Regions from separate parts of the Streptomyces sp. NPDC058576 genome, predicted to be linked through region 2. Evidence: riboswitches for the same ligand, from Rfam matches in the RefSeq annotation. Region 2 holds a riboswitch; the other holds the start of a gene.

Region 1 (7,429 bases), on a different contig from region 2:
CGCGCTGCTGCTGCTCGCGATCGTCTCGGGCGGCTGGGTCGCCGAGTCCTCGTGGGCGGACTTCTTCACGCTGGAGCCGGGCACGCTGGTCATCTGGATGATCGCGTACGGGTTCCTCGCCTCCGTGCTCCCCGTGTGGCTGCTGCTGGCCCCGCGCGACTACCTCTCCACCTTCATGAAGGTCGGCACGATCGGGCTGCTGGCCCTGGGCGTGATCGTCGCGCTGCCGACCCTGAAGATGCCCGCGGTCACCGACTTCGCCTCCAGCGGCTCGGGCCCGGTCTTCGCCGGCTCGATGTTCCCGTTCGTCTTCATCACCATCGCCTGCGGCGCGCTCTCCGGCTTCCACTCCCTGGTCTCCTCCGGCACCACGCCGAAGATGGTCCAGAAGGAGACGCAGATCCGGATGATCGGCTACGGCGCCATGCTGGTCGAGTCGTTCGTGGCGATCATGGCGATGATCGCGGCCTGCATCATCGACCCCGGCCTCTACTTCGCCATCAACGCGCCCGTCGGCGTGATCGGCGACAGCGTCCAGTCCGCCTCCGAGGCCGTCGCCAACTTCGGCTTCACCATCTCCCCGGACGCCCTGGCCCAGGCCGCCAAGGACGTCGAGGAGCAGAGCCTCCTCTCCCGGACCGGCGGCGCGCCCACCTTCGCGCTCGGCATGGCGGAGATCTTCTCCGCGGTGATCGGCGGGGCGGGCATGAAGGCGTTCTGGTACCACTTCGCCATCATGTTCGAGGCGCTCTTCATCCTCACCACCGTGGACGCCGGCACCCGGGTCGGCCGCTTCATGCTCCAGGACATGCTGGGCAACGCCTACAAGCCGTTCCGCGAGGTCAGCTGGAAGCCGGGCGTCTGGTTCGCCAGCGCCGTCGTGGTCGGCGGCTGGGGCTACTTCCTCTGGGTCGGCGTGCACGACCCGCTGGGCGGCATCAACCAGCTCTTCCCGCTCTTCGGCATCGCCAACCAGCTGCTGGCCGCCGTCGCGCTGGCCGTCTGCACCACCCTGCTCGTCAAGTCCGGGCGTCTGAAGTGGGCGTGGGTCACCGCGGTGCCGCTCGCCTGGGACGTGGCGGTCACGCTCACCGCGAGCTGGCAGAAGATCTTCTCCGAGGACGTGAAGGTCGGCTTCTTCGCCCAGCGCGACAAGTACCAGGCGGGCATCGACGCGGGAGAGGTGCTGGCCCCCGCGAAGAACATGGAGGAGATGCGGACCGTCGTCACCAACTCCACCGTCGACGGGGTGCTGAGCGCGCTCTTCGCACTCCTCATCATCGTGGTGCTCGTGGACGCCGGGCGGGTCTGCTACAAGGCCATCCGCGACCCGGAGAGCGTCAAGCTCCACGAGACGCCGTACGTGGAGTCCAAGCTCGTCGCGCCGGCCTCGCTCATCGCGACCAAGGAGGAGAAGGCCGAACTCCTCGCGGCGGGCGTCGGCCCCGAGGGCGGCATCCGCAAGGAGGCGGCCAAGACGGGGAGCCGGACATGACGGTCGCGGACGTACGGCGGGTGGCGGGACGGATCCGCTGGTACGTCCGTGAGCTGACCGGCGAGTCCACGTACGACCGCTATCTGGCGCACGCGAGGGCGCACGATCCGGACGCACCGGTGATGACCCGCCGCGCCTTCGAACGCAGCCGTACGGACGCCCGCGAGGCGGACCCCCGCGAGGGCTTCCGCTGCTGCTGAGCACCGTCGGCCGATCGGGGCCGCCGCACCCCTTCCCGGGCGCGGCGGCCCCTTCCCGCGTCCTCGTGCGGGCTGGCCGCCGTTCGGTTTCCCGGTGCGCGGAGCACTCGGCGTACGAAAGGATGTGCCCATGACGCCGCCCTCCCGATCGCCCCGACTCCGGCCCGCCCTCCTGGCCCTGACGCTGGCACTGGCCCTGGCGGCGACGGGCTGCGGCACCGAACCGGCGCCCGACGCGAAGGCGGCGGGCCGCAGCGGCTCGGACGCCCCGGCGCCCGACCGGGCGGAGCTGGAGGCGCGGGCGGCGGCCGTGCAGACCGTCACGGAGCATGTGTGGGTGACCGAGGCCCCGGGCTACGCCCTGGCGCGCCAGTCGGTCGGGGTGCTCGGCGACGACGGGTTCGGCAGCGTGTACACCGAGCCGAACGGCGGCCGGATCCAGCTGTCGGTGGAACGTCTCCCGCACGGCGAGGCCGACTGTACGGACGGCTCCGCGCCCGCGGGCGGTCAGGAGCCCCTGGTGACGTGCGAGCGGGACGGCGAACAGTGGTACCGGGCCACGGAGTCGGGCCACGCGTACGCCCGGGAACAGGGCGGACTCGTGGTCACGCTGAGCGGGCCGCGCGAAGAGGTGGACCGGGCGACGCTGCGGTCGGCGGCGCGGGCCGCTCACCGCGCCGACGACTACGAGCTGGACCAGGTGCTGCCGCCGGCCGGAGAGGTCGCCGGGCGGCAGCCGGTCGAACGCGGCGATCTGCCCCCGGTGGGCGACGGCGCACCGAACAACGAGGTGGGAGCGAGCGGCTGATGGATCTGACGATCAGGGTGGCGGAACCCGCCGAGTACGCCGTGCTCGGCGGGATCGTCGCCGAGGCGTATCTCGGCGACGATCTGCTGGACGGCCCGCAGGATCCGTATCTGCTCAAGCTGCGGGCGGTGGAGCAGCGGGCGGCCGAGGCGGAGGTGCTGGTCGCGCTCGACGCGGACGGGGTGGTGCTCGGGGGTGTGACGTATGCCCCTCCCGGCACTCCGTGGCGGGACATCGCCGGTCCGGACGAGGCCGAATTCCGGATGCTGGCCGTGGCCCGCGCGGGGCGCGGACGGGGCGTGGGAGAGGCGCTCGTGCGGGCGTGCGTCCAGCGGGCCCAGTCCGCCGATGGCGTCCGGGCTCTGGTCCTGTCGACGCAGCCGGCCATGCTCTCAGCCCATAGGATCTACCGTCGGCTCGGCTTTCTGCGAACCCCCGAACGGGACTGGGAGCCGGTGCCGGGCCTACGCCTCATGACCTTCCGGCTGGAGCTGAGGGCGGCGTCCTGAGGGGCGTAGGAAATCGACGCGACACAACATGTGGGGGCCGCAGCATCTGGCGGCCCCCACATGTATGCTCGACCTCGCTGTCGTCGCAGGGGAATCCGGTGCGAATCCGGAACTGTCCCGCAACGGTGTGATCAGTGCGCTTTTGCGCACCCGCAAGTCCGAAGACCTGTCGACAGCGCGTCCGGCTCGACCGAACCGGACGCCAGACGTCCGGGCCTCGCGGATAGGCCGGTGGACGCCGTCAGCTGTGCTGCCCTGCCCGGGGTTTCGCGCTGCCCGGCTTCCCCGCCTTCCGCCGGCCCCCTGCCGAGCGAGGGAAAGCCCAGTGACCATCGCGCCCGCCGATCCGGTTTCAGCCACCGAATCCGCTGCCTCCACCACGTCCGGCGAAGGCACGAACGACGGACCCGGGACCGCCTTGCTGCGGACCCTGACGGACCTCACCGTCGATCTTCCCGACACAGACCCCGGACGGGTCGCCGCCGCCGCGCTGCGCGGGCGCAACGCCCGTTCCGACGAGGCCGAACTGCGCTCGCTGGCCACCGAGGCCTCCGCGGGGCTGATCTCCGAGGACCCGGCGTACTCCCGGCTGGCCGCCCGGCTGCTGACCCGCACGATCGCGGACGAGGCAGCCGGTCAGGGCGCGACGCACTTCTCCGCCTCGGTCGCCGTGGGCCACCGCGAGGGCCTGATCGCCGACCGCACCGCCGCGTTCGTGGAGCTGCACGCGAAGGCGCTGGACGAGCTGGTGGAGCGGACGCTGGCCGAGGGCGCCGACGACCGCTTCGGCTACTTCGGTCTCCGTACGCTGCACAGCCGCTACCTGCTGCGCCACCCGATCACCCGCCAGGTCATCGAGACCCCGCAGCACTTCATGCTGCGCGTGGCCGCGGGCCTCGCCGAGGACGAGTCGGTCCGGGCGCTCGACGAGGTCGCCGCGCTCTACGGGCTGATGAGCAAGCTGGACTACCTCCCCTCCTCCCCCACGCTCTTCAACTCCGGCACCCGGCACCCGCAGATGTCCTCCTGCTATCTGCTGGACTCGCCCAAGGACGAGCTGGACTCGATCTACGACCGCTACCACCAGGTGGCGCGGCTCTCCAAGCACGCGGGCGGCATCGGTCTGTCGTACTCCCGCATCCGCGCCCGGGGTTCGCTGATCCGGGGCACCAACGGGCACTCCAACGGCATCGTGCCGTTCCTGAAGACGCTGGACGCCTCGGTGGCGGCGGTGAACCAGGGCGGCCGGCGCAAGGGCGCCGCCGCGGTCTACCTGGAGACCTGGCACGCGGACATCGAGGAGTTCCTGGAGCTCCGCGACAACACGGGCGAGGACCAGCGGCGTACGCACAACCTGAACCTGGCGCACTGGATCCCGGACGAGTTCATGCGCCGGGTCGACGCGGACACCGAGTGGTCGCTGTTCTCGCCCGCCGACGTGCCCGAGCTGGTCGACCTCTGGGGCGACGCGTTCGACGCGGCCTACCGGGCGGCCGAGGCCAAGGGCCTGGCCCGCAGGACGATTCCGGCGCGTGAGCTGTACGGCCGGATGATGCGGACCCTCGCGCAGACCGGCCAGGGCTGGATGACGTTCAAGGACGCCTCCAACCGGACCGCGAACCAGACGGCGGAGCCGGGCCGGGTCGTCCACTCCTCGAACCTGTGCACGGAGATCCTGGAGGTCACCGACGACGGCGAGACGGCCGTCTGCAACCTGGGCTCGGTCAACCTGGGCGCCTTCGTGGCGAACGGCTCGATCGACTGGGACCGGCTGGACGCCACCGTCCGCACGGCCGTGACCTTCCTCGACCGGGTCGTCGACATCAACTTCTACCCGACCGAGCAGGCCGGGAACTCCAACTCCCGCTGGCGCCCGGTGGGCCTCGGCGCCATGGGCCTCCAGGACGTCTTCTTCCAGCTGCGCCTGCCCTTCGACTCGCCGCAGGCCCGCGCGCTCTCCACGAAGATCTCCGAGCGGATCATGCTGGCCGCGTACGAGGCGTCCTGCGACCTCGCGGAGCGCTCGGGCCCGCTGCCGGCCTGGTCCGAGACGCGCGCCGCGCGCGGTGTGCTGCACCCCGACCACTACGACACCGAGCTGAACTGGCCGGAGCGCTGGGACGCCCTGCGCGCCCGGGTCGCGAAGACCGGCATGCGCAACTCGCTGCTGCTGGCCATCGCGCCGACGGCGACGATCGCCTCGATCGCCGGCGTGTACGAGTGCATCGAGCCGCAGGTCTCCAACCTGTTCAAGCGCGAGACGCTCAGCGGAGAGTTCCTCCAGGTCAACGCCTACCTGGTGGACGAGCTGAAGAAGCTCGGCGTGTGGGACGCCCGCACCCGTGAGGCGCTGCGCGAGGCCAGCGGCTCGGTACAGGGCTTCGCGTGGATTCCCGAGGACGTGCGGGCGCTGTACCGCACCGCGTGGGAGATCCCGCAGCGCGGCCTGATCGACATGGCGGCGGCCCGTACGCCGTTCCTCGACCAGAGCCAGTCGCTCAACCTGTTCCTGGAGACGCCGACGATCGGCAAGCTCTCCTCGATGTACGCGTACGCCTGGAAGCAGGGGCTGAAGACGACGTACTACCTGCGTTCGCGCCCGGCGACCCGGATCGCCCGTGCCGCGTCGGGCCAGGCGTCGGCCGCCGCCCCCATTCCCGTACAGCAGGCTTCGGCGCCCGACGCGGACGCCATCGCCTGCTCTCTCGAAAACCCCGAGTCCTGCGAGGCCTGCCAGTAATGAGCACGAACGAAGAGAAGAACCTGCTCGACCCGGGATTCGAGCTGACCCTGCGTCCGATGCGCTACCCGGACTTCTACGAGCGCTACCGGGACGCGATCAAGAACACCTGGACCGTCGAGGAGGTCGACCTCCACTCGGACGTCGCCGACCTCGCGAAGCTGTCGCCGGGTGAGCAGCACATGATCGGCCGACTGGTGGCGTTCTTCGCGACCGGTGACTCGATCGTCTCGAACAACCTCGTGCTGACGCTGTACAAGCACATCAACTCCCCCGAGGCGCGGCTGTACCTGTCGCGGCAGCTCTTCGAGGAGGCCGTGCACGTCCAGTTCTATCTGACGCTGCTGGACACCTATCTGCCCGACCCGGACGACCGGGCGGCGGCGTTCGACGCGGTCGAGGAGATCCCCTCGATCCGTGAGAAGGCGCAGTTCTGCTTCAAGTGGATGGACTCGGTCGAGAAGATCGACCGGCTGGAGACGAAGGCGGACCGCCGGCGCTTCCTGCTGAACCTGATCTGCTTCGCGGCGTGCATCGAGGGGCTGTTCTTCTACGGCGCGTTCGCGTACGTGTACTGGTTCCGTTCGCGCGGTCTGCTGCACGGTCTCGCCACGGGCACCAACTGGGTGTTCCGTGACGAGACGATGCACATGAACTTCGCGTTCGAGGTGGTGGACACCGTCCGCAAGGAGGAGCCGGAGCTCTTCGACGACGCGCTGGAGCAGCAGGTCACCGACATGCTGAAGGAAGCGGTCGAGGCGGAGCTGCAGTTCGGCCGCGACCTGTGCGGCGAGGGCCTGCCGGGCATGAACACCGAGTCGATGCGCCAGTACCTGGAGTGCGTCGCCGACCAGCGGCTCGCCCGCCTGGGCTTCCCGACGGTGTACGGCTCGGAGAACCCGTTCTCCTTCATGGAGCTCCAGGGTGTCCAGGAGCTGACGAACTTCTTCGAGCGCCGCCCGTCCGCCTACCAGGTGGCCGTCGAGGGCTCGGTCGGGTTCGACGACGACTTCTAGACCCTGACCCACGTCCTGAGGTGAGGGCGCCGCGTGGCCGTGACCGGCCGCGCGGCGCTTTCCGTTTCCGGGGGTCCGGCCACCCGCCACCCCCGTTCCGCCGCCCGCAGCTGGCGGTCGATGCGGCGTTCGCGGGCGACGCCGAGGGCCACGGGCGCGAGGACGAGGGCGAAAAGTGCCGCTACGACCAGGTAGTTCAGGAATGTGTTCATGTCTCTACTCTGGACCGCCCGGACGAAAATCATCAGTGGCAGGACTGCCATCGGGCATCAAATAGCTGCCACACTTGCTCCATGCTGACCAATGTCGCCGCTCTTCTCCTCGACGAGGTCCACCCCTTCGAACTCGGCGTCCTGTGCGAGGTGTTCGGACTCGACCGCAGCGAGGAGGGTCTGCCGGTGCACGACTTCGCCGTGGTCTCCGCCGAGGGCCCCGTCCTGAACACCCACGCGGGCTTCACCATCACCACGCCGCACGGCCTGGAGCGATTGGAGGAGGCCGACCTCATCGCCGTGCCGGCGGGCAGCCACTTCATGGACCGGGAGTATCCCGAGGAGGTCCTGGACGCGCTGCGCCGGGCCGTGGAACGCGGCTCACGGGTGCTGAGCGTCTGCTCGGGGGCGTACGTCCTCGGCGCGGCCGGACTGCTGGACGGCCGCCG
Region 2 (6,684 bases):
GCCCTCGTTCGCTCAACGGACGCTCAGATCCGGATAACGATCCCACCAAGTCATTCGGGCTATTCGTACCGGACAGAGCCTCTTGTCTGCTTTTTCCTGTGGCGTGCGCCACAGAATGTCCCACGGTGTGCTGTGACGGCCGTGATAAATCTTCACGACCGCCCGGGGAACGCCACCCCTGTTTCCCGGGGGCGCTACACACCGGCCGAACGCCGGTCGCACTCCATCCATATCCGGGGGGATCAGGACCTGATCCGCAGCCTTGTACGGCGCGGATCGGCGTGGAGAAAGGCGCACCACCATGACATCGGCGCAGGTCGACGAGGGACAGGTCGACAAGGGTCAGCCCGGCGGCAATGCCGGGGACGCCGGAACCAGCGGCGAGGGATACCAGCGCGGTCTGGGAGCTCGTCAGATTCAGATGATCGCCATCGGCGGAGCCATCGGCACGGGGCTTTTCCTCGGCGCGGGCAAAGCCATCGACCGGGCCGGGCCCAGCCTCATCCTGGCCTACGTCGTCGCGGGCCTGGTCATCTTCTTCATCATGCGGGCCCTGGGCGAACTGCTCATGTACCGCCCGGTCTCCGGCTCCTTCTCGGAGTACGCCCGTGAATTCATCAGCCCGTTCTTCGGATTCGTGACGGGCTGGACCTACTGGCTCTTCTGGGTCGTCACCGGAATCACCGAAGTCACGGCCGCCGCCACCTATATGACGTACTGGTGGAACATTCCGCAGTGGCTGTCCGCCCTGGTCTTCACCATCATTCTCTACGGCGCCAACCTGATCTCCGTGAAGCTCTTCGGTGAGCTGGAGTTCTGGTTCTCCATGGTCAAGGTCACCGCCATCATCGGCATGATCCTGATCTGCGCGGGCGTCCTCACCATCGGCTTCTCCGACGCCGGCGACACCGCGACCGTCTCCAACCTCTGGAACGACGGCGGGTTCTTCCCCCACGGCATCACCGGCACGCTCATGACGCTCCAGATCGTCATGTTCGCCTTCCTCGCCGTGGAACTCGTCGGCGTCACCGCCGGGGAGTCCAAGGACCCCAAGACCGTGCTGCCCAAGGCCATCAACACCGTGCCGTGGCGCATCGCCGTCTTCTACGTCGGCGCGCTCATCATGATCCTCTCGGTCGTGCCGTGGTCCACCTTCAAGCCCGGCGTCTCCCCGTTCGTGAAGGCCTTCGAGGAGATGGGGCTCGGCGTCGGCGCGGCCATCGTCAACTTCGTCGTCCTCACCGCGGCGCTCTCCTCCTGCAACTCCGGCATGTACTCCACCGGCCGCATGCTCCGCGACCTCGCGCTCAACGGCCAGGGCCCCCGCGCCTTCACCAAGCTGACGAAGAACGGCCTGCCGCTGGTCGGCACCACGTTCTCCGCCGCCCTGATGCTCGTCGGCGTGTGGATCAACTACCAGTGGCCGGGCGAGGCGTTCAACTACGTCGTCTCCTTCGCGACCATCTCCGGCATGTGGGCCTGGATCATGATCCTGATCAGCCAGATCCGATACCGCCGCAAGGCCGACGCCGGTCTGCTGCCGCAGTCCTCGTTCAAGGCCCCCGGCGCCCCGTACACGAGCTGGTTCGCGCTCCTGTTCATCGGCATGGTCATCGTGATGATGGCGATCGACAAGGACGCCAGGATCTCGCTCTACTGCGCACCGCTGTGGGCGCTCATCCTCTTCGTCTCCTACCGGGTGCTCCAGGCGCGCACCCCGTCGGCCCCGGAGAAGACCTCCACCGGGACCCGCTGACCCCGAGGGCGGGCCCCACGACCGCCCCCTCCTCCCGGACCGCCCCCGGCCGCCCCAAAGGCCGACGGCGTCCAGCATGCGGCCCCTCGCGTACCACCCATCGGTACGCGAGGGGCCGCCTGCCTCAATCCTCCGCCTTGCAGCCGCACGCACCCAGCCCCGCTCCTTCTCCCACCCCCCCCATTCCCGGTCGGTCTTATCCTGGCGCCATGCTGACCATCACCCAGACGCTCTACGACCAGATCGTCGCCCACTCCCGCGCCGACCACCCCGACGAGGCGTGCGGAGTGGTCGCGGGCCCGGCCGGGACGGACCGCCCCGAGCGCTTCATCCCGATGCTCAACGCCGCCCGCTCGCCCACGTTCTACGAGTTCGACTCGGCCGACCTGCTCAAGCTCTACCGCGAGATGGACGACCGCGACGAGGAACCCGTGATCGTCTACCACTCGCACACGGCGACCGAGGCCTACCCCTCCCGCACCGACGTGACGTACGCCAACGAGCCCGGCGCCCACTACGTCCTGGTCTCCACCGCCGACACCGACGGCTCGGGCCCCTTCCAGTTCCGCTCGTACCGCATCGTGGACGGCGAGATCACCGAGGAAGACGTGCAGGTCGTCGAGGCGTACTGAGCCCCCGGGCGGCCAGTAGGGCCGCCGTACGGGTCTGGCACACTGCACCCCGAACCCATCAAGGCAGCAGGAACCAGGAAGCCGGTGCGAATCCGGCACGGTCCCGCCACTGTGACCGGGCCCCCTCCCGCGCGGACGCGTCCCCGACAGGACGAACCGCACCGGAGGGCGGCCCGGAAGCCAGGAACTGGCCCGCCGCCTTCTCGCATCGACCAGGGGACGCGGAAATCCCCCGGAGAGGCCCCGCCATGTCCCGGCGCACCCCCGCGCTCATAGCCGCCGCCGTGCTGCTCCCGCTCGCCCTCACCGCCTGCTCCTCCTCCGACTCCTCCGGCGACGCCGCCACCGGGGACAAGGCCGCGGCGAAGAGCGACGGCTTCCCGTACACCGTCAAGAACTGCGGTGTCACCACCACGTACAAGGCCCCGCCGAAGCGCGTCGTCACCATGAACCAGCACGTCACCGAGATCATGCTGGAACTGGGCCTGAAGAAGTCCCTCGTCGGCACCGCCTACCTCGACGACCAGGTCCTGCCGAAGTACGCGAAGGACTACGCCTCCGTTCCCGTCCTCGCCAAGGAGTACCCCTCCTACGAGCAGGTCCTCGCCGCCAACCCCGACTTCGTCTACGGCGGTTACGGCAGCGCCTTCACCGCCTCCGACGGCCGCGGCCGCGAGGCGTTCGACAAGTCCGGCATCGAGACCCGCCTCAACACCGAGAGCTGCACCAAGGGCGACCAGCCCATGGACACCCTCTACGAGGAGATCCGCGAGGTCGGCCGCACCTTCGGCGTCGCCGACCGCGCCGAAGCCTGGATCAAGCAGGCCAAGGCCGACAACGCCGCCACCGCGAAGAAGCTGGCCGACCTGAAGCCGGTCTCCGTCTTCGTCTACGACAGCGGCGACAAGACCGCCTTCACCGCGGGCGGCGAGGGCATCGGCAACGAGCTGATCGAACGGGCCGGCGGCACCAACGTCTTCGCCGACCTCGACAAGCCCTTCGGCGACGCCTCCTGGGAGAACGTCGTCGACCGCAGGCCCGAGGTCATCGTGATCTACGACTACGGCGCCACCACCGTCGAGCAGAAGAAGAAGCGCCTCCTGAGCGACCCGGCCCTCGCCGACGTCCCCGCCATCAAGAACGAGCGCTTCGCGGTCATGCCGCTCTCCGACGCCGTACTCGGCGTCCGGGTGCCCGCCGCCGTCGACAAGCTCGCGGCCCAGCTCCACCCGGCGGCCTCCACCTCGTGACCTGCCGCGCCTCCGCACCGCGGCGGCCGCTCGGTTACGCCCTGGTGCTCGGCGTCCTCGTCGCGCTCCTCGCCGTCGCCGTGCTCGCCGCCCTCGCCCTCGGCTCCGTCCGCATCCCGCCCGGCCAGGTCCTCGACATCCTGACCGGGCGGGCGGAGGCGAGCCCGTTCCGCACGATCGTCCTGGACGTCCGGCTGCCCCGGGTCCTGCTCGGCATCGTCGTCGGCGCCGGGCTCGCCGTCATCGGCACCGTCCTCCAGGCCCTCGTACGCAACCAGCTCGCCGACCCGTTCCTCCTCGGCGTCTCCTCCGGAGCCTCCACCGGCGCGGTCCTGGTGATCGTCCTCGGCATCGGCGCCACCCTCGCCACCACCGTCACGATCCCCGCCGCCGCCTTCGCCGGCGCACTCCTCTCGCTGCTCCTCGTCTACTCCCTGGCGCGCGGCGGGGGCGGCCTCACCACCAACCGGCTCGTCCTCGCCGGCGTCGCCGTCTCCTACATCCTGTCCGCCCTGACCAGCCTGATCCTGGTCACCTCCGCCCGCGCCGACCACCTCCAGGAAGTCCTCTACTGGACCCTCGGCGGCCTCGGCGCGGCCCGCTGGGACATGCTCGCGCTCCCCGCGACCACCCTGGTCATCGGCACCGCGGTCCTCCTCACCCTGGCCCGCCCGCTCGACCTGCTCCTGGTGGGGGAGGAGGGCGCGACCGTCCTCGGCCTCGACACCGCCCGCTTCCGGGCCGCCGTCTTCGTCCTCGCCTCGCTGATGACCGGGGCGCTCGTCGCGTACAGCGGGGCGATCGGCTTCGTCGGGCTGATGGTCCCGCACATGGCCCGGATGGCCGTCGGCGCCGCACACCGCGCACTGCTCCCGGTCGTCGCGCTCGGCGGGGCGGTGTTCCTGGTCCTCGCCGACCTGGCCGCCCGGACGCTCGCCGCCCCGCAGGACATCCCGGTCGGCGTGCTCACCGCGCTGACCGGCGGCCCGTTCTTCCTCTGGATGCTGCGGCGCAGACCCGAGGGAGCACCCGCATGACGACCGTACGTACTCCCGAGGGAGCCCGCCCGTGACCACCCTGCGCACCGAGGCACTCTCGTACGGCACCGGCGAGGGCCGCCACCTCGTCGACGCCGTCGACCTCACCGCCGCCGACGGCGAGACCGTCGGCCTCGTCGGCCCCAACGGCAGCGGCAAGACCACCCTCCTGCGCTGCGTCTACGGCACCCTGCGCCCCACCCACGGCCGGGTCCTCCTCGACGGCGACGACCTCGCCACCCTCCCCGTGAAGGCCCGCGCCCAGCGCATCGCCACCGTCCCGCAGGACGGCCACGCCGGCTTCGAGCTCACCGTCGGCCAGGTCGTCGCGATGGGCCGCGCCCCGCACAAACGGTTCTGGGAGGCCGACACCGCCGCCGACACCGACCTGGTCACCGAGGCCCTCGCCCGGGTCGGGATCGCCGCGCTCGAACCCCGTACGTTCTCCTCCCTCTCCGGCGGCGAACGCCAACGGGCCCTGGTCGCCCGCGCCCTGGTCCAGCAGCCCTCCCTCGTCGTCCTGGACGAGCCGACCAACCACCTGGACATCCGCTACCAGCTGGAGATCCTCTCCCTGGTCCGCGACCTGGGCACCACCAACCTCCTCGCCCTGCACGACCTCAACCTCGCCGCCTACTACTGCGACCGCCTCTACGTCCTCATGGACGGCCGCGTCGTCGCCTCCGGCACCCCCGAAGAGGTCCTCACGGCCGATCTGCTCGGCGAGGTGTACGGCGTCGCCGCCGAGGTCAGCGCCCACCCGAAGACCGGCGCCCCCACGGTCGTCTACCTTCCGGAAGGGACCGACAGCCCCACCCGGTCCATATAGCGGTCGCTCACCATCCACCATGTGGGATCACACTCGGGTTTCCGCACAGGGAATCGATACGATGCCCGCATGGTTCCCCATGACGTGAGCAACAAGACGCCGGGCACGCTGCTCGTCGCGCGGCTGCACGTCGACCTGTGCAGGCTCGCCAGCGCGATCTGTCCCACCGCAGCCTGCCCGTGAGCCGCCCGGCCTGAGCCGCGGTCCGCGCGCCCACCACACGCACCACCCCCTGCGCGGGGGCAGAAACGCGCGCCCCACGCCACCTCTCCGCTTTCGACAGGAGCCCACGCCATGGCCATCGAGGTCCGCATCCCGACCATCCTCCGCACCTACACCGACGGCGCGAAGGCCGTCGAAGGCAACGGGGACACCCTCGCCGACCTCTTCGCCGACCTGGAGAGCCGCCACACCGGCATCCGTGAGCGCATCGTCGACGGTGCGAACGGCGAACAGCTCCGCCGCTTCGTGAACGTCTACCTCAACGACGAGGACGTCCGCTTCCTCGACGGCATCTCCACCAAGCTCAGCGACGGCGACAACGTCACCATCCTCCCGGCCGTCGCCGGCGGCATGCGCTGATGCGGTACGACTCCCCGCTGGCGGCCGTGGGGAACACCCCCCTCGTCCGCCTTCCGCGGCTGTCCCCGTCCGAGGACGTCCGCATCTGGGCCAAGCTGGAGGACCGCAACCCCACCGGCTCGATCAAGGACCGCCCCGCGCTCCACATGGTCGAACAGGCCGAGAAGGACGGCAGGCTGACACCCGGCTGCACCATCCTGGAGCCCACCAGCGGCAACACCGGCATCTCGCTCGCCATGGCGGCCAAGCTCAAGGGCTACCGCATCGTCTGCGTCATGCCGGAGAACACCTCGCAGGAACGGCGCGACCTGCTCGCCATGTGGGGCGCCGAGATCATCTCCTCCCCGGCCGCAGGTGGCTCCAACACCGCCGTCCGCGTCGCGAAGGAGCTCTCGGCCGAGCACCCGGACTGGGTGATGCTCTACCAGTACGGCAACCCGGACAACGCGGGCGCCCACTACGCCACCACCGGACCGGAGATCCTCACCGACCTCCCGTCCATCACCCACTTCGTCGCGGGCCTCGGCACCACCGGCACCCTCATGGGCGTCGGCCGCTATCTCCGCGAGAACCGCGAGGGCATCCAGATCGTCGCCGC

The links. Region 2 has a riboswitch for cobalamin ahead of ACFWRV_RS24950 (ABC transporter substrate-binding protein). Riboswitches for the same ligand answer to the same signal wherever they lie in the genome.
Region 1: it holds a riboswitch for cobalamin, as region 2 does, so the genes downstream of both, ACFWRV_RS29350 (ribonucleoside-diphosphate reductase subunit alpha) here and ACFWRV_RS24950 (ABC transporter substrate-binding protein) in region 2, are expected to answer to the same signal.

What each region holds. Positions count from the first base shown of each region.
Region 1 covers NZ_JBHXPF010000056.1:23,626-31,054, forward strand. The annotation lists gene ACFWRV_RS29330 (carbon starvation CstA family protein) at 1-1,495, shown strand, start outside; gene ACFWRV_RS29335 (YbdD/YjiX family protein) at 1,492-1,695, shown strand; gene ACFWRV_RS29340 (hypothetical protein) at 1,826-2,503, shown strand; gene ACFWRV_RS29345 (GNAT family N-acetyltransferase) at 2,503-3,012, shown strand; cobalamin riboswitch at 3,065-3,201, shown strand; gene ACFWRV_RS29350 (ribonucleoside-diphosphate reductase subunit alpha) at 3,338-5,752, shown strand; gene ACFWRV_RS29355 (ribonucleotide-diphosphate reductase subunit beta) at 5,752-6,768, shown strand; gene ACFWRV_RS29360 (hypothetical protein) at 6,765-6,980, opposite strand; gene ACFWRV_RS29365 (GlxA family transcriptional regulator) at 7,062-7,429, shown strand, end outside.
Region 2 covers NZ_JBHXPF010000039.1:64,953-71,636, reverse strand. The annotation lists gene ACFWRV_RS24960 (amino acid permease) at 302-1,756, shown strand; gene ACFWRV_RS24955 (Mov34/MPN/PAD-1 family protein) at 1,966-2,388, shown strand; cobalamin riboswitch at 2,402-2,599, shown strand; gene ACFWRV_RS24950 (ABC transporter substrate-binding protein) at 2,637-3,638, shown strand; gene ACFWRV_RS24945 (FecCD family ABC transporter permease) at 3,635-4,675, shown strand; gene ACFWRV_RS24940 (ABC transporter ATP-binding protein) at 4,707-5,504, shown strand; gene ACFWRV_RS24935 (putative leader peptide) at 5,574-5,687, shown strand; gene ACFWRV_RS24930 (MoaD/ThiS family protein) at 5,799-6,086, shown strand; gene ACFWRV_RS24925 (PLP-dependent cysteine synthase family protein) at 6,086-6,684, shown strand, end outside.